2 regions of the Arthrobacter sp. NPDC089319 genome follow, and region 1 is predicted to be linked to the other one. Evidence: predicted binding sites of a transcription regulator. Region 1 holds the regulator's gene; the other holds the start of a gene.
What was found. The regulator LexA, encoded in region 1, represses DNA repair genes until DNA is damaged. The targets are predictions, from matches to a motif close to TCGAACANNTGTTCGA.

Region 1 (8,021 bases):
CGGACCCCACCCGCAGCCGATGTCCAGCAGGTTGCCTGCCGGCGCCGGCGGAGGAACCTCGGCCAGTAGCACCGCTGTGCCCTTGTCGACGCCGTCCGGACTGAAGATGCCGCCGGCCGTCTGCAACTGCCGTGGGCGGCCGTCCAGTTCGACCTCCAGGGTGCGGCGAACCTCGGGTTTGCCTGGTTGCGGGCTGAAGTAGTGCTCTGTTCCCATAATCGGCCAGATTAGTGCGCGTTCAGCGGAATCGGTATCAAGGCGCGCCTAAGCTGCGTTGGCTCTGATAGCGTTGACCGCATGAAGAAGTAATGATTGCGCCGCCACCATGCTGTCCCGTTCCATGCGGCACAGCGCGTGCCGTTGGTCGAGAATTCATTCTCCCCGGCCGCCGGGCAATCGCCGTTCCGCGAAACTCAGGAGCGTTCCACCGCCGCAGCCGCCCGTTCGGTTGTTTCAGTTCCCCGGTGCCGGTTATGCCGGCCGCACCAGAAGGCGCCAGCTGCCACGCATTTCCCGCCCCGCACCGACGGGGCCCATGCCAGGAGGACTTTTGGCCGATCATCCACAAACCGCATCTTCGGGCTCCGCTGGACGCACCCCGGAGGACTACGATAAGACCACGGACATTTCGAAGGAGAGCATGACCACCAACAGCCCCCAGCCGTCGCCGGAACCGGAAATGACGCCGGATGAGATCCAGGCAGTCATTGACCGTATCCTGGCCCGCGACACTGCGGCAGGAAGCAAGCCGGGAGTCGGCGGCCGAGCGCAGGCCCTGTCCAAACTTGACTCCGAGCATTCCGAATTCGACGGTGACCAGCAGGACTTGGCCGAACGCCGTGCCCTCCGCCGCGTAGCGGGCCTCTCCACCGAACTGGAGGACGTCACCGAGGTCGAGTACCGGCAACTACGCCTGGAGCGCGTGGTGCTGGCCGGTCTGTGGACCGAAGGCACGGCCGACGACGCAGACAATTCCCTGCGGGAACTGGCGGCGTTGGCGGAGACCGCCGGCTCCGAGGTGCTGGACGGCATCGTGCAGCGCCGGATGAAGCCGGACCCGGGCACCTTCCTTGGGTCCGGAAAGGCCCAGGAACTGCGGGACATCGTGATGTCCACCGGCGCTGACACGGTCATTGTCGACGGCGAACTCTCGCCCTCGCAGCGCCGCGGACTGGAAGACATCGTGAAGGTCAAAGTCATTGATCGCACGGCGCTGATCCTGGACATCTTCGCGCAGCACGCCAAGAGCCGCGAGGGCAAGGCCCAGGTCGAGTTGGCCCAGCTGGAGTACCTGCTGCCGCGCCTGCGTGGCTGGGGCGAGTCGATGTCCCGTCAGGCCGGCGGGCGCGTCGGAGCCGCCGGCGGCGGCATCGGTTCGCGCGGACCAGGTGAGACGAAGATCGAACTGGACCGCCGCCGTATCCGGACCCGGATGGCGAAGCTGCGCCGCGAAATCGCAGCCATGAAGCCGGCACGGGACACCAAGCGTGCCAACCGCCGCCGCAATGCCGTGCCCTCGGTGGCCATCGCCGGTTACACCAACGCCGGAAAATCGTCGCTGCTCAACCGCCTGACCGATGCAGGTGTCCTGGTCGAGAACGCGCTTTTTGCCACCTTGGACCCCACCGTGCGCCGCGCGGAAACACCCGACGGCATTGGCTACACGCTCGCCGACACCGTCGGTTTCGTCCGCTCGCTGCCGACACAATTGGTGGAAGCCTTCCGCTCCACGTTGGAGGAAGTTGCCGACGCCGATGTGATCCTGCACGTGGTGGACGTCTCGCACCCCGACCCGGAGGGCCAGATCGCCGCGGTGCGTGAAGTGCTCACCGAGGTGGATGCCCGGCACATTCCTGAAATCGTGGTGTTGAACAAGGCAGATGCCGCCGATCCCTTCGTGGTCGAACGGCTGCGGCAGCGCGAACCGAACCACGTAGTGGTCTCGGCACGCACCGGCCAGGGCATCGACGCGCTGCTTCGACTGATCGGCGAAACCATCCCGCGTCCGAGCGTGAAGCTGCGGCTGTTGGTGCCCTACGACCGCGGCGAAGTCATCAGCCGCTTGCACAGCGAGGACGCGGAGATCCTCGCCATGGAGCACGGGGAAGACGGCACACGGCTCGATGTCCTGGTTCGCGAGGGCTTGGCAGCGGAGCTGGAACGATTCCTTCGACATGACTGAAACCCGGGTACCGGCCGGCGAGGCGTTGCGGCTGCTCGATGTCGCGGTCCAGGGCATGGGCGGCCAACACCGCGCCGGCCAGCACGAGATGGCTGCCAAAGTAGCCGAGGCCTTCGACCGCCGGCAGCACCTGCTGGTGCAGGCGGGCACCGGCACGGGCAAGTCGTTGGCGTATCTGATCCCGCTCATGGTGCAGGCCTTGGAGGGTGAGAAGCCCGCCATCGTCTCCACCGCGACGCTGGCCCTGCAGTCGCAGATCGTCAAAAGGGACCTGCCGCGGCTGATGGAAGCCGTCGCCGATGAGCTTCCCCGGCCGTTGGACGTGGCGCTGCTCAAGGGGCGGAACAACTACGTCTGCCTGCATAAGCTGGCAGGCGGCTTTCCGGACGAAGACGCGCCTGCTGCGCTGTTTAGCCTCGGCGAGGACGCCGTCCCGCATCCGGCTCCCGCCGGCGGAGGGGCGTCCAGCGGGGCCGCGGGGGCATTGGGCAAGGAGGTCGTGCGGCTGCGCGAATGGGCGCAGGAGACCGAGACCGGCGATCGCGATGAACTGGTGCCCGGGGTCAGCGATCGCGCGTGGCGACAGGTCTCCGTGGGATCGATGGAATGCCTCGGCGCGCAAAAATGTCCCCTCGCCGCCGAGTGCTTCAGCGAACTGGCGCGCGGACATGCTGCCGAGGCGGACATCGTGATCACCAACCACGCCATGCTCGCCATCAACGCCTTTGAGGGCGTGGCCGTGCTTCCGGACTACGACGTGGTGGTGATTGACGAAGCCCACGAATTGCAGGACCGCGTCACCAGCGCCGTGGCGGGGCAGCTGTCGGCTGCCATGGTCCGCACTGCGGCTTCGACCGCGCGCAAGCACACCGGGATCAGCGTGGAGCCGCTGAACTCGGCTGCCGGCGCCCTGGAGGACGTACTGGAGCCGTTGCCGAGCGGCTTGTTGGCCTCCGGCCTGCGCGAGGAGCAGGAGTTGGTCCTCGTGCAGCTGCGGGAGGCGGCTCGCGCAGCGCTATCCGATTCCAAGCCCGAGGGGTCCGCGGCGGCAGACGGCGGGAGGCAGATGGCCCGATCCCGTCTTTCCGCGGTGCTGGAGATGGCCGAACGGCTGCTTTCGGCGGCAGATTCCCGCGAGGTCATTTGGGCGACCCGTCCCAGCACCTTCGGCGAGACCGGCGACTATATTGCCAACGACGACCAGCCGGCTACGCTCAACATCGCCCCGTTGTCTGTTGCCTCCAGGCTGCGTGAAGGGCTCTTCGACGAACATACGGTGGTGCTGACCTCCGCCACGCTGTCGGTGGGGGGCACTTTCGACGCCGTTGCCGGTTCGCTCGGATTGTTGGGGGCCGGCGCCCCAGCGTACTCAAGCGCTGACGTGGGCAGTCCCTTCGATTACCCGCGCCAGGGTGTGCTGTATGTGGCATCGCATCTGCCCAAGCCGGGCCGTGGCACCAGCAGCGAGCAGCTCGACGAACTCGAGGAGCTGCTGCGCGCCTCACGCGGCGGGGCCCTCGGATTGTTCTCCTCGCGTCGCGCGGCAGAAGAAGCTGCCGCCGAAATGCGTCAGCGCACCGACCTGACCATCCTGTGCCAGGGCGAATCATCAATGGGGGCGCTGGTCCGCCAATTCGCCGATGAACCGGACACCTGCCTGTTCGGCACGATGACTCTGTGGCAGGGAGTCGATGTTCCGGGCGAGGCATGCCGGTTGGTGGTCATCGACCGAATTCCGTTCCCGCGGCCGGACGACCCGCTGACCACTGCCCGGACCCGGTCGGTAGCCCAGGCCGGCGGCAATGGTTTCATGACGGTCTCGGCCACCCACGCAGCAGTGCGGCTGGCCCAGGGCGCTGGCCGCTTGATTCGCGCATCCAATGACAAGGGGGTTGTGGCCGTGTTGGATTCCCGTCTGGCCACCGCCCGCTACGGAAATTTCCTCCGCAGCGCCCTGCCGCCGTTTTGGAGCACGAAGGATGGCGCCATCGCCCGCCAGGTCCTGGAGCGGCTGGCGGCCGCGGCCGCCTGAACCGGCGGCGGCCTGAACCATCCGGGTCCGCCGCCGCATGGGCAGGCTGCATCGGCTGAAGGAGCGGTCAGAGCGCCCGCATCACGGAGACAACCTTGCCCATGATGGTTGCGTGGTCGCCCAGAATCGGTTCATAGCGCGTGTTCTGCGGCAGCAACCAGGTGTGCCCGTCGCGCTGCCGGAAGGTTTTCACCGTTGCCTCTTCGTCGAGCAGCGCCGCAACAATGTCGCCGTTCTCTGCGGTGTGCTGCTGCCGAACCACCACCCAGTCGCCGTCGCAAATGGCAGCATCGATCATCGAATCGCCGGAAACCTTCAGCATGAACAACTCGCCGTGCCCCACCAGCTGCCGGGGCAGCGGCATGACGTCCTCGACCGCCTGGTCCGCCAGGATCGGTCCGCCGGCGGCGATCCGTCCCACCAGCGGCACCATGGCCGTATCGGATGACGTGGTGAGTTCGGACACCGCGACGCCACTGGAGCTGCGCAGCTGCTGCGGCTCGTCCACGCCCACGATTTCCACGCCGCCCTGTTCAAGCGTCAGCGGAGTGAGGATCTCCATGGCCCGGGGACGCTTCGGGTCCCGCCGGATGTAGCCCATCTTCTCCAGTTGGGCCAGTTGATGGGTGACGCTGGACAGGCTTGCCAAGCCGACGAGGTCGCCGATCTCGCGCATCGACGGCGGGTACCCGTGGGCAATAACGGAGCGCTGGATGGTTTCCAGGATCTTCTTTTGCCGCGGCGTCAGGCTGCGTCCGACCTTGACAGGGCGGCCTCGTCGCCGCGCTCCGGCAGTGGTGGTGGTCTCTTCGGACATATCCGGCCCCGGTCTTCCCATGATGGTCCAGGTGCCGGGTCTGGCTGATGCGGAACCGGCACTCGGATTGCTGTCTCGACTGTTTTGTCAGTGGCGGCTGATGCACTGCAATTCACAGCCGCTCATGCCATCAACGCTAGGCGAGGCGGTGAGGAATTTCAAACATTTGTTCGACTGAGTCTCGACAACAGTCGATCACCAGTGCTAAAACTGTAGACGACGTGTTCGAAGATACGTTCGAACGCAGTGGTTCGATGATCGAAACCAGTCGAAATAGATCGAAAATCGGAAAGGTGGCACCATGTCCGCCCAGCTCGCACCGCAGTCCGCAGACTTCCGCGCCAACGCCCCCCTCCGGCTTACCCGCCGGGGCCGTTTGCTGCTGATTGGCCTGCCGCTCATGCTTGCCGCGGCCGTCGCGCTCACCCTGGTCGGCTTCTTCACCGCACCGGCAATGGCCGCTGCCGGAGGGCTGGGGCCGGGGCCGGCTGTTACCGTCACGGTCGGCAGCGGCCAGACGCTCTGGGATGTGGCAGTGCTGTCCGCACCCGACCGCAACCCGCATGATGTCATCTTCGAGATCGCGCAATTGAACGGCCTGGACGGGGACATCGTCCATTCCGGCCAGCAGTTGCTCGTGCCGTCAGCGCATTGAGGCAACCGTAATATGAGCCGCTTCGGCCCGCCCGATTCCTGCCCCGGGCGGGCCGAAGCTTAAGCTGGATCGGTGAGTGAGCAGCTAGAACGCCTGAACCGTCTGCCGTTGCGGGGTAATCTCCGGGGCCTGGAGCCATATGGTGCCCCCCAATTGGACGTGCCCATCCTGCTGAACGTCAACGAAAACACCCACGGCTTGCCGGAGACGGTGCATCAAGCTATCGTCTCGGCCGTCAGCGCCGCGGCTGCCGGTTTGAACCGGTATCCGGACCGCGAGTTTACCGAGCTTCGGACGGCGCTGTCCCGCTATCTGGGACACGGCCTCACGGCAGAGAACATCTGGGCGGCCAACGGTTCGAATGAAGTGCTGCAGCAAATCCTTCAGGCCTTCGGCGGGCCGGGCCGGACCTTGTTGAGCTTCCCTCCCACGTATTCCATGTACCCGTTGCTGGCCAGCGGGACGGACACAGAGTATGTTGCGGTGCCGCGTGGAGCGGACTTCACGATCTCCGCGGAAGCGGTTGCCGCTGCCGTCGCAGAATCCGCAGCCAACGTCGTCGTCCTGTGTTCCCCGAACAACCCGACGGGCACCGCGCTGGGCCTTGACGTCGTCGAAGCCGCCTACGAAGCGGGGGAGGCATCCAACGCCATAGTGATCGTGGATGAGGCCTACGCCGAATTCGCCCACGCCGGCACGCCGAGCGCGCTGACGCTGCTGCCCGGCCGGGAGCGGTTGATCGTCTCCCGCACCATGAGCAAGGCTTTCGCCCTTGCCGGTGCCCGTGTGGGGTACCTTGCCGCCGCACCGCAGGTTGCCGACGCCCTGCGCTTGGTCCGCCTGCCCTACCACCTGTCCGCGATCACCCAGGCGACGGCGCTGGCCGCACTGGAAAATGCGGACGCGCTGCTCGCCAATGTTGAGGACATCAAGACCCAACGGGACCGCATTGTCGACGGACTGACCGAACTCGGTTTGAAGCCGGCACCGTCGGACTCCAACTTCGTGTTCTTCGGCGGCCTGGACGACCCGCACGCGGTGTGGCAGGGGCTTCTGGAAGCCGGTGTGCTGATCCGCGACGTCGGGATTCCCGGACACCTGCGGGTGACGGCGGGCACTGAGGCCGAGACCACAGCCTTCCTCGATGGCATCAAGGCCCTGATGTCGAGCCGAGTCTCCTAAACTGTAGTAAGAGCGCACCGGCCTGGCCGGTCAACCATTTTCGTCAAAGGACCCCCATGACCGTGGATACCACCACCGGACGTACCGCACGCCTCGAACGCATCACCAGCGAGTCGTCCGTGCTGGTTGAACTGGATCTCGACGGCACCGGCCGATCCGAGATCAGCACCACCGTGCCGTTCTACGACCACATGCTCACCGCACTGTCGAAGCATTCGCTGGTCGATCTGACCGTGAAGGCCACCGGCGACACGCATATTGACGCCCACCACACGGTGGAAGATGTCGCCATCACGATCGGCGAGTGCTTGAAGCAGGCCCTGGGTAACAAGGCCGGGATCCGCAGGTTCGGCGAGGCAACGGTGCCGCTGGATGAGGCGCTGGCCCACGCCGTCGTCGACGTCTCCGGCCGTCCCTATCTGGTGCACTCAGGAGAACCGGCCGGCCAGGAATACCACCTGATCGGCGGGCACTTCACCGGGTCGCTGACGCGCCACGTTTTCGAAGCCATCACGCTGCACGCCCAGATCTGCCTGCACATGCGCGTACTGGGCGGCCGCGACCCGCACCACATCGTCGAGGCCCAGTTCAAGGCGTTCGCCCGGGCGCTGCGCGCCGCGGTCGAATCCGATCCCCGGGTCGAGGGCATTCCCTCAACGAAGGGTGCCCTGTGACGGCTGGACCCAAGGTCACCGTACTGGACTACGGATCCGGGAATGTGCGCTCGGTGGTCCGGGCGCTGGAACACGTCGGTGCCGACGTCACGCTCAGCCATGCTTCCGAGGACGTGCTCAACGCCGACGGGCTGTTGGTCCCCGGCGTCGGAGCCTTCGCCACGGTCATGGAAGGACTGAAGTCTGTTGATGCCCTTCGCTGGATCGGACGCCGGGTGGCCGGCGGCCGGCCGGTGCTGGGCATTTGTGTGGGCCTGCAGGTCATGTTCGAAGAGGGGGTAGAACACGGCGTCCGCACCCAGGGGATCGGGGAATGGCCCGGGGTCGTGGAAGCGCTGCCAGCCGAGGTGGTACCGCACATGGGGTGGAACACCGTTGACGTGGCGGAGGGCAGCCGGTTGTTCGCCGGCATCGAAGACGAGCGGTTTTACTTTGTGCACTCCTACGGTGTGCAGCACTGGAACTTTGATGTCACCCAG
Region 2 (8,021 bases), on a different contig from region 1:
AACTTGTCCCCCGAAGCCTGGGTCCCGTGTGGTCCGGCCGGCAGCACCACATAGTTGATTTCAGGGCCGACGGCGAGCGCTGCGTTGGTAGGCAGCGTCCACGGCGTGGTGGTCCAGGCGAGTGCGTTGACGCCGGCCAGCTCCTCGGCCAAGGGGTTCTCCGAGTCGTCCGCCCGGATCGGGAAGGTAACCGTGACCGTCTGGTCCTGGCGCATCTTGTAGACGTCGTCGTCCATCCGCAGCTCGTGGTTGGACAGCGGAGTCTCGTCACGCCAGCAGTAGGGCAGAACGCGGAAGCCCTGGTAGGTCAGGCCCTTCTCATGCAGCTGCTTGAAGGCCCAGATGACCGACTCCATGTACTCGACATTGAGCGTCTTGTAGTCGTTCTCGAAGTCCACCCAGCGGGCCTGGCGGGTTACGTAGTTCTGCCATTCATCGGCGTACTTCATCACGGACGTGCGGCAGGCATCGTTGAACTTGTCGATGCCCATGGCAACGATCTGGTTCTTGTCCGTCATGCCCAGCTGCTTCATCGCCTCCAGCTCGGCGGGCAGGCCGTGCGTGTCCCAGCCGAAGCGGCGCTCCACCTTGTGGCCGCGCTGCGTCTGGTAGCGCGCTACCAGGTCCTTGACGTAGCCGGTCAGCAGGTGGCCGTAGTGCGGCAACCCGTTAGCGAAGGGCGGCCCATCGTAGAAGACGAACTCATTCCCGCCATCTTCGCCGGCATCTCGGGCATCGACGGAAGCCTGGAACGTGCCGTCCTGCTGCCAGTATTTGAGCACCAGTTCCTCGATCTCGGGGAACTTGGGCGAGCTCTCGGCAGCGGCAGCGCCGGCGGTGGAGGCCTTGGGATAGATCTGTGGCATTTTCGTCATCCTGGAAAGACAGCTCGGCAAGTGTGGGTACTTCTGCGAGGACGTGTCCTGCTCCAGCACACCGATTAGGCCTGAAAGCCGAACCCGCTGCCGGGGCGAACCCGCGGTACCACCTCACTTGCTGGCCTGATGCGCCGGAACCGGTGCAAAGGGACAGCCACTCGTTCGCTGCTGTGACGGGCTTACCCGTCCGGCTCTAATGGGCCCGGTGTTGCTGCGTGGACCGTTCTTCCGGAAGCTCACCGGTGATGGCCGGGTCGAAGCTTGTAGCTCAAGTTTAGGGCCACATCGCCGTGGCTGTCGAAACGCAGACCGGCAGCGCGGCCGACAGCGCGGTGGAGAGCCCTGGACCCACACGAGGCTTGCCTGCCTCCTTGCTGGCGAGGCCGCCGCTGCCAGGTTCGCCGGCCCACCGTCCTCACTGAACCGGCAACAAATCCGGAACTTTGGTGCGCCAGTATTGGTTGCGTCGCCTGCGGCGGTGCGGGTCTATGTAGCCGGGCGGGATAAACCACGGGATGCCGTCTTCGACCGCGATCTCCCAGTCGCCCTGTTCAACCAAGTCATGGTGAAAGATGCAGAGCAGTACGCCGTTGTTCACGTTTGTCCGCCCGCCCCGGTACCAGGGAACGACGTGGTGGGCCTCGCACCAGACCGCCGGCATTGTGCAGCCGGGAAACGCGCACCCGCAGTCACGTACGGCGAGCGCCTTGCGGACTGCCGGGGTGAAGAACCTCGACGCGCGGCCCAGATCCAGGACCTCGCTCTGAGAACCCAGTACCACCGGGATGATCGACGCGTCGCACGCCAGCCTCCGCACAGTCTTGGCCGAGACGGGATGGCCGAACACCGGATGCGCCGGGCCGGTCAACTTGCCGGCCAATTCCTTGTAACCGGTGGTGACCATGATCTGGGCGCGGTGCCCGCCGGTGGCCGGCAGCCTGCCAGCCGACAAAGCGACCACGCACCCGGCCACCAGGCCGGCCAATTGCTTCTGCGCAAACGACCGCGGATCCAACAACGCGGCATCCCGGTCCGTGGTCCCATCCCCAAACACCGCATCGGTTGTCCCGGACGCGGGAGCGGGCAGGAACGCGGCGGTCCCTGGCACTTCACCATCCCCTTCGACGGTGGTGCCTGCGGCCACACCCGCGCCGTTGCCGGCAGTGATGTTCTCGCCGGTCAGCCGCGGGTTTGTCGCTGTATTCATCACCGTCGCCAGCGCCTGGTACTGAGCGTCATCTGCCGCCAGAGTGAAGTAGTGCAGGCCGCCGCGCCGCCCCCGATAGAACAGACCCTGTTTCGCGCGCAGCGCCGCCTCCGAAGGCTCACTCCCGTCCGCATCCGCGGCCGCCTCCCACATTCTGGCGACCTTGCCCAATACGTCCTGATCGGCTTCCACTGCCTGACGCACCAGCGCCGCTTCCATCTCCGACGCAGTATCCATCCCGGCAGTCGGACGTACCCGCGCCACCGCAATAGTGATCAGCGACGCAGCCCGGCCCGCAATCCTGCCCTCGGCCAACGCCTTCCCAAGCACCGGCAGCCTGACGCCCCCGGGCTCGCCTGAAGGCAGTCGTCCGGCGAGCACAGCCTGACCCACCCTGATCCGCCGCTTTGCCTCGCCCGCACCGATCCCCAGCCGGGCCCGCAAATACTCGGCGTTCGTGCGGAACTCCGTCCCCCTGCGGGCGCTGCCGTCCTCGCCCTCCGCCGCCCCCTGCCCGTCAGTTCCGTCCCGACCGGTGCCGGCGTTTAGCGCTTCCGCGGGATCCGCCCAACTTGGCTCCCCCGTGTCCGCACCCGCAGCAGGGACTGTGCCACCACCCGGTGAGGATTCTGCGCCGCGGCAACCGGCGGCCGCAGGGCCTCCGAAAAGTCCGTCCCGCTCCCCTACCCGGGCAACATCGGCCCGTTCTACTGCCCATGCTCCTGCCAACTGGAAGAACTCCACGATCTTGGAGATGTCCTCCACCGCCGCAACAGTCGCTGCCAGCTCGCGGGTAGACATCTGGTCCATTCCAGCGACGAAGCTGCCCGCTCTGCTGGCCAAGTCGACGCGCACTCGGTCCAGGGAAGCAAGTGTCCCCGGATCCTGTTCGAGCGTCGCATTGGCCATACATCCATTTTTCTTCGAAGACAGATTCGAAGCAATCGGATTCCTCGATTGTGTAGGGATAGTCGCCGGCGTGCCGACCGTGCCGTGCCGGGAAGAAACGAGTCCTAGCTAGCCAACCCGAGCCGCTAGCTGGGCTACTTCGAACCCGGAACTGGGCTACTCCGAACCCGGAGCTACGCGAGTCCGAGCCCGGACAGCTCGAAGCTCTACCGCTATTTCCGAATCAGCTTGTGGGCGGCGGCCTGCGCGACCGGGCGCATGACGATCTGATCCAGGTTCACATGGTGCGGAAGATTGAGCGAGTAGGCCACCACGTCGGCAACGTCCTCGGCCAGCAGCGGCTTCTCCACGCCGGTGTAGACCTTGTCCGCCGCTGCCTGGTCGCCGCCGAGACGGTTGAGCGAGAACTCTTCGGTCTGCACCAAGCCCGGCAGGATGTCGATCACCCGCACGTTATGTTCGGCCTCTTCCAGACGCAGGGTACCGGCCATGGAGTGCTGCGCGAACTTGGCGGCCACATATCCACCGCCTCCTTCGTACGCCACGATCCCCGCGGTGGAGGTCAGCAACACGACCGAGCCTTCGCCGTTATCCCGCAGGGCCGGCAGCAATGCCTTGATCATCCGCAGCGAGCCGAGGACGTTGACGTTGTACATCTTCTCCCAGTCGGCGAACTTTCCTTCGGCGATCGAGTCCACCCCGAAGGCGCCGCCGGCGATGTTCACCAGCGCATCGACGCCGCCGCCGGCAAGCACACCGGCCACCAATTGATCGACGGAGGCCTGGTCTGTCACATCGCCGGGCATCGCCACCGCACCGGTTTCTTCGGCGAGCGCGGCAAGCCGGTCGGCACGGCGGGCCACTGCCACTACCTCCCAACCGCTTCCGCGCAGCGCCCGCACGGTGGCGGCGCCGATCCCCGAACTTGCTCCCGTTACTACTGCGCGCTTGGTCATGGATCACAGCCTAATGGCGAACAAAAACGGAGGCCTACAGCACGACGCCGCGGCGAGCCGCTGGAATGCTTGGGGATCCGTCCGTCACCGCTGGGCCGAGCGATAGCTGACAGGCAGGAACGAGACTTCACCGAGCGAAGCTGCGATGACCGTTTGATCAGCAGGGGTCACCGGGTGATCAGGAGGGGCCTCAGCGGCATCGCGCACGATACCCGCTCGAGTTCGACGACGGCGGCCGCTCCCGATACGCGGTTGTTCCGGCCGGTGTCATCGCACCAGTCGACGTTGTAGGGCATCGCAGTCACCGACCCCTCGCCTGCCGCGGCATCCGCGGGGACCGTAAAGGTATAGGTAAAGCCGCCGCCGTCGTTCATCGGGGCGGTCTCGTGGAGCACTTCTACAGCGGAAGCGTCTGTCACGATCACTTCAATCTGGGCCTCGCTGCCGTAGCGCGGGTCGCAGTCAGCGTCCCGCGCTGACACCGTTACTGTCTCCCCCGGACCCGCCTCCTTGGGGGTCACCGAGTAGTCCGGTGGGAGACACGGCGGAGCCTCGAACCCGGGGATAATCCCGCATCCGGCCATGGAACCGATCAAAGCCGCCGAACCCATCAGGGTCAGGACGGCGTTGCGCCAGGTGCCGCGCCCGGAGCCGCGCGTGCCGCCCTCTGTGAGGCGGTTGTGCGCCCGGCTCATCCGCCGCCGGCCGCCGGCGCCACGCAACTCCCCCATCCGGCGCGGCATGTCAGCCGGATTCCCCGCCGAGTTCCTCCAGGATCAAGTCCCGCAGCACCGCCGCTTGGTTGTGCGTCTCATCCTTGGCACCGTAAAGCAGGCACAGCTTCGGATGCGCGCGGGCCAGCTCCAACAAACGCTTCAATACCTCGGAACCGTCCAGCTCCTTCCGGTACGCCACAGTGAACGCTTCGAACTTCTCTGGCTGGTGGCTGAACTCCTTGCGCAACTCGGCGGATGTCCCCGCTTCTTTGAGCCAGAGGTCCAGCCCCGCGTCCTCCTTCTTGATCCCACGCGGCCAGATCCGGTCCACCAACACCCGGTAGCCGTCACCGTCGTCGGCCGGTTCGTAGACCCGCTTGATCTGAACGTCCGTCATAGCCGCATGCTACGCGAGCCGGACAGGGGCAGGAAGGGCGGGCACCGCCGTCGTGCGAATCGGCAGTCCGGGTGAGGCGCGCCGATGCAGGCAGGCGGGCACCGCCGTCGTGAATCTTCATTCCGTGCCCGGCATGAAAGAATGGCGAGCATGGCAGAACATACCCCGGGCACAGACACGCCCGTTTCCGTAAACGTTCCCGACAAGCCCGCCCTCGAAGGCCTTGAGGACGCCCTGACCCGGCGCTGGCGTGGGGAGGGAACCTACAAGTTCAACCCCGAGACCACGCGGGAGCAGGTCTACTCGATCGACACTCCCCCGCCGACGGCGTCCGGCTCGCTGCATGTGGGACACATGTTCTCCTACACACAGACCGATGTGCTGGCCCGCTACAAGCGGATGCGCGGGAAGAACGTGTTCTATCCGATGGGCTGGGATGACAACGGCCTGCCCACCGAGCGCCGCGTCCAGAACTTCTACGGCGTGCGCTGCGACCCGTCGGTGCCGTACAACCCGGACTACCAGCCGCCGGCCACCCCGGCGAAGAACCAGCGCGATTTCGACGTCGTTTCCCGCCGGAACTTCATTGAGCTCTGCGAGACCCTGGCTGTGGAGGACGAGAAGGTTTTCGAGAACCTCTTCAGCACGCTGGGCCTGTCCGTGGACTGGGACCTGACCTACCGGACCATCGACGACGTGTCCCGCTCGGTCTCACAGCGCGCCTTTCTGGCCAACCTGACCGCCGGCGACGCCTACATGGCCGAGGCCCCCACGCTGTGGGACGTCACGTTCCGCACCGCCGTGGCGCAGGCCGAGCTGGAGGACCGGGAGATGCCCGGCGCCTACTACCGCTACGCCTTCGAGACCGCCGACGGCAAGAAGGTCCACATCGAGACCACCCGCCCCGAGCTGCTGCCGGCCTGCGTGGCCCTGGTGGCCCACCCCGACGACGAGCGCTACCAGAAGCTGTTCGGCACCACCGTGAAGTCCCCGCTGTTCGGCGTGGAGGTTGAGGTCAAGGCCCACCCGCTGGCCAAGCCGGACAAGGGCGCCGGCATTGCCATGGTCTGCACCTTCGGCGACCTGACCGACGTGACCTGGTGGCGCGAGCTGCAGCTGCCCACCCGCTCGATTGTGGGCCGAGACGGCCGGATTGTGGCCGAGACGCCGGAGTGGATCAGCACCGAGGCAGGCAAGGCGAACTATGCCGAGCTGGCTGGCAAAACCGTGTTCTCCGCCAAGGAGAAGGTGGTGGAGCTGCTGACCGCCGCTGGCGAGCTGGACGGCGAGCCCAAGAAGATGTCCCACCCGGTCAACTTCTACGAAAAGGGCGACAAGCCGCTGGAGGTCGTCACCTCGCGCCAGTGGTACATCCGCAACGGCGGCCGCGATGAGGACCGCCGCGAACGGCTGATCGGCCGGGGCCGGGAGATCGACTTCCACCCCGCGTTCATGCGCTCGCGCTACGAAAACTGGATCGAAGGCCTCAACGGCGACTGGCTGGTCTCCCGGCAGCGCTTCTTCGGTGTGCCGATCCCCGTCTGGTACCCGCTGGACGCCTCCGGCAACCCCGACTACGACAACCCGGTGCTGCCGAGCGACGAGATGCTGCCGGTCGACCCGGCCGCCGAGCCGGCCCCGGGCTTCGAGGAATCGCAGCGCAACCAGCCCGGCGGCTTCATCGGCGACGCCGATGTGCTGGACACCTGGGCCACCTCCTCGCTCACACCGCAGATTGTGGGCAAGTGGAGCCGGGACGAGGCATTCTTCAACAACGTCTTCCCGTTCGATCTGCGCCCGCAGGGCCACGACATCATCCGGACCTGGCTGTTCTCCACTGCGGTGCGCGCCGACGCGCTGAACGGCTGCGCGCCGTGGAAGCACGCTGCGCTCTCCGGCTGGATCCTGGACCCGGACCGCAAGAAGATGTCCAAATCCAAGGGCAACGTGGTGGTTCCCACCGACGTGCTGGAGCAGTTCGGTGCGGACGCGGTCCGGTACTGGGCGGCCTCCGCCAAGCTCGGCGCGGACACCGCCTACGAAGTCGCGCAGATGAAGATCGGCCGCCGGCTGGCCATCAAGATGCTCAACGCCTCCAAGTTCGTGCTGAACCTGGGCGCCACCGAGGCATCGGTGCTGGCCGACGACGCCGCTGTGGTCACCAACCCGCTGGACATCTCGCTGCTGGGCCAGCTGGCCGACGTGGTGGAAACCGCCACGGCGGCGTTCGAGAAGTACGACCACGCCCGGGCGCTGCAGGTCACCGAGAGCTTCTTCTGGTCCTTCACCGACGACTACGTCGAACTGATCAAGGACCGCGCCTACGGTGCCGCCGGCCAGGCGGAGCAGGACTCGGTTTTGGCCACCCTGGCCACCACGCTGGACGCGCTGCTGCGCCTGTTCGCACCGTTCCTGCCCTTCGCCACCGAAGAGGTCTGGAGCTGGTGGCGCGCCGGCTCCGTGCACCGCGCTGAATGGCCGACGACGGCGGGGCTCGCCACGGTTGCCTCGGCCGCGGACAAGGGTCTGCTGGGGACCGTCGGGCTGGCGCTCGGTGGCATCCGCAAGGCCAAGTCGGAAGCCAAGGTCAAACAGCGCACCGAGGTGCTCACCGCGACCATCAGCGGTTCGGCCGCCCAGGTCGCGCAACTGGAGGCCGGGTTGGGCGACCTGAAGGCCGCCGGCAATGCCCGCGAGGTCATGCTGGCCGAGGCCGAGGGCGAGCTGACCGTCACCAAGGTGGAGCTTGCCGCCGCGGAGGCCGCGGCCGAGTAACCGCTGCCGGGCCGTTCAGACGGACCCGTTAACGAGGGGAAGCCCCATCAGCGTTTCGCCGTTGGTGGGGCTTCGACTCTTTTGATCCAAAGGTGACGGCTTTGGGTCTCGCGAACTCCGCTGATTTTCAGGTCTTCCTAGCCTCGTCACTGGCTGGCAGTTTGTGGAACTTGTCCACTACTT

Region 2: the regulator LexA is predicted to act here: its motif matches at 3,009-3,024, upstream of AB0N75_RS06940 (DUF222 domain-containing protein).

What each region holds. Positions count from the first base shown of each region.
Region 1 covers NZ_JBFBGZ010000015.1:36,797-44,817, reverse strand. The annotation lists gene AB0N75_RS17160 (methyltransferase) at 1-216, opposite strand, end outside; gene hflX (GTPase HflX) at 641-2,182, shown strand; gene AB0N75_RS17150 (ATP-dependent DNA helicase) at 2,175-4,214, shown strand; gene lexA (transcriptional repressor LexA) at 4,282-5,052, opposite strand; gene AB0N75_RS17140 (LysM peptidoglycan-binding domain-containing protein) at 5,333-5,686, shown strand; gene AB0N75_RS17135 (histidinol-phosphate transaminase) at 5,759-6,868, shown strand; gene hisB (imidazoleglycerol-phosphate dehydratase HisB) at 6,925-7,542, shown strand; gene hisH (imidazole glycerol phosphate synthase subunit HisH) at 7,539-8,021, shown strand, end outside.
Region 2 covers NZ_JBFBGZ010000004.1:8,306-16,326, reverse strand. The annotation lists gene ileS (isoleucine--tRNA ligase) at 1-875, opposite strand, end outside; gene AB0N75_RS06940 (DUF222 domain-containing protein) at 1,294-2,994, opposite strand; gene AB0N75_RS06935 (SDR family oxidoreductase) at 3,207-3,950, opposite strand; gene AB0N75_RS06930 (hypothetical protein) at 4,118-4,681, opposite strand; gene AB0N75_RS06925 (DUF488 domain-containing protein) at 4,695-5,063, opposite strand; gene valS (valine--tRNA ligase) at 5,214-7,838, shown strand.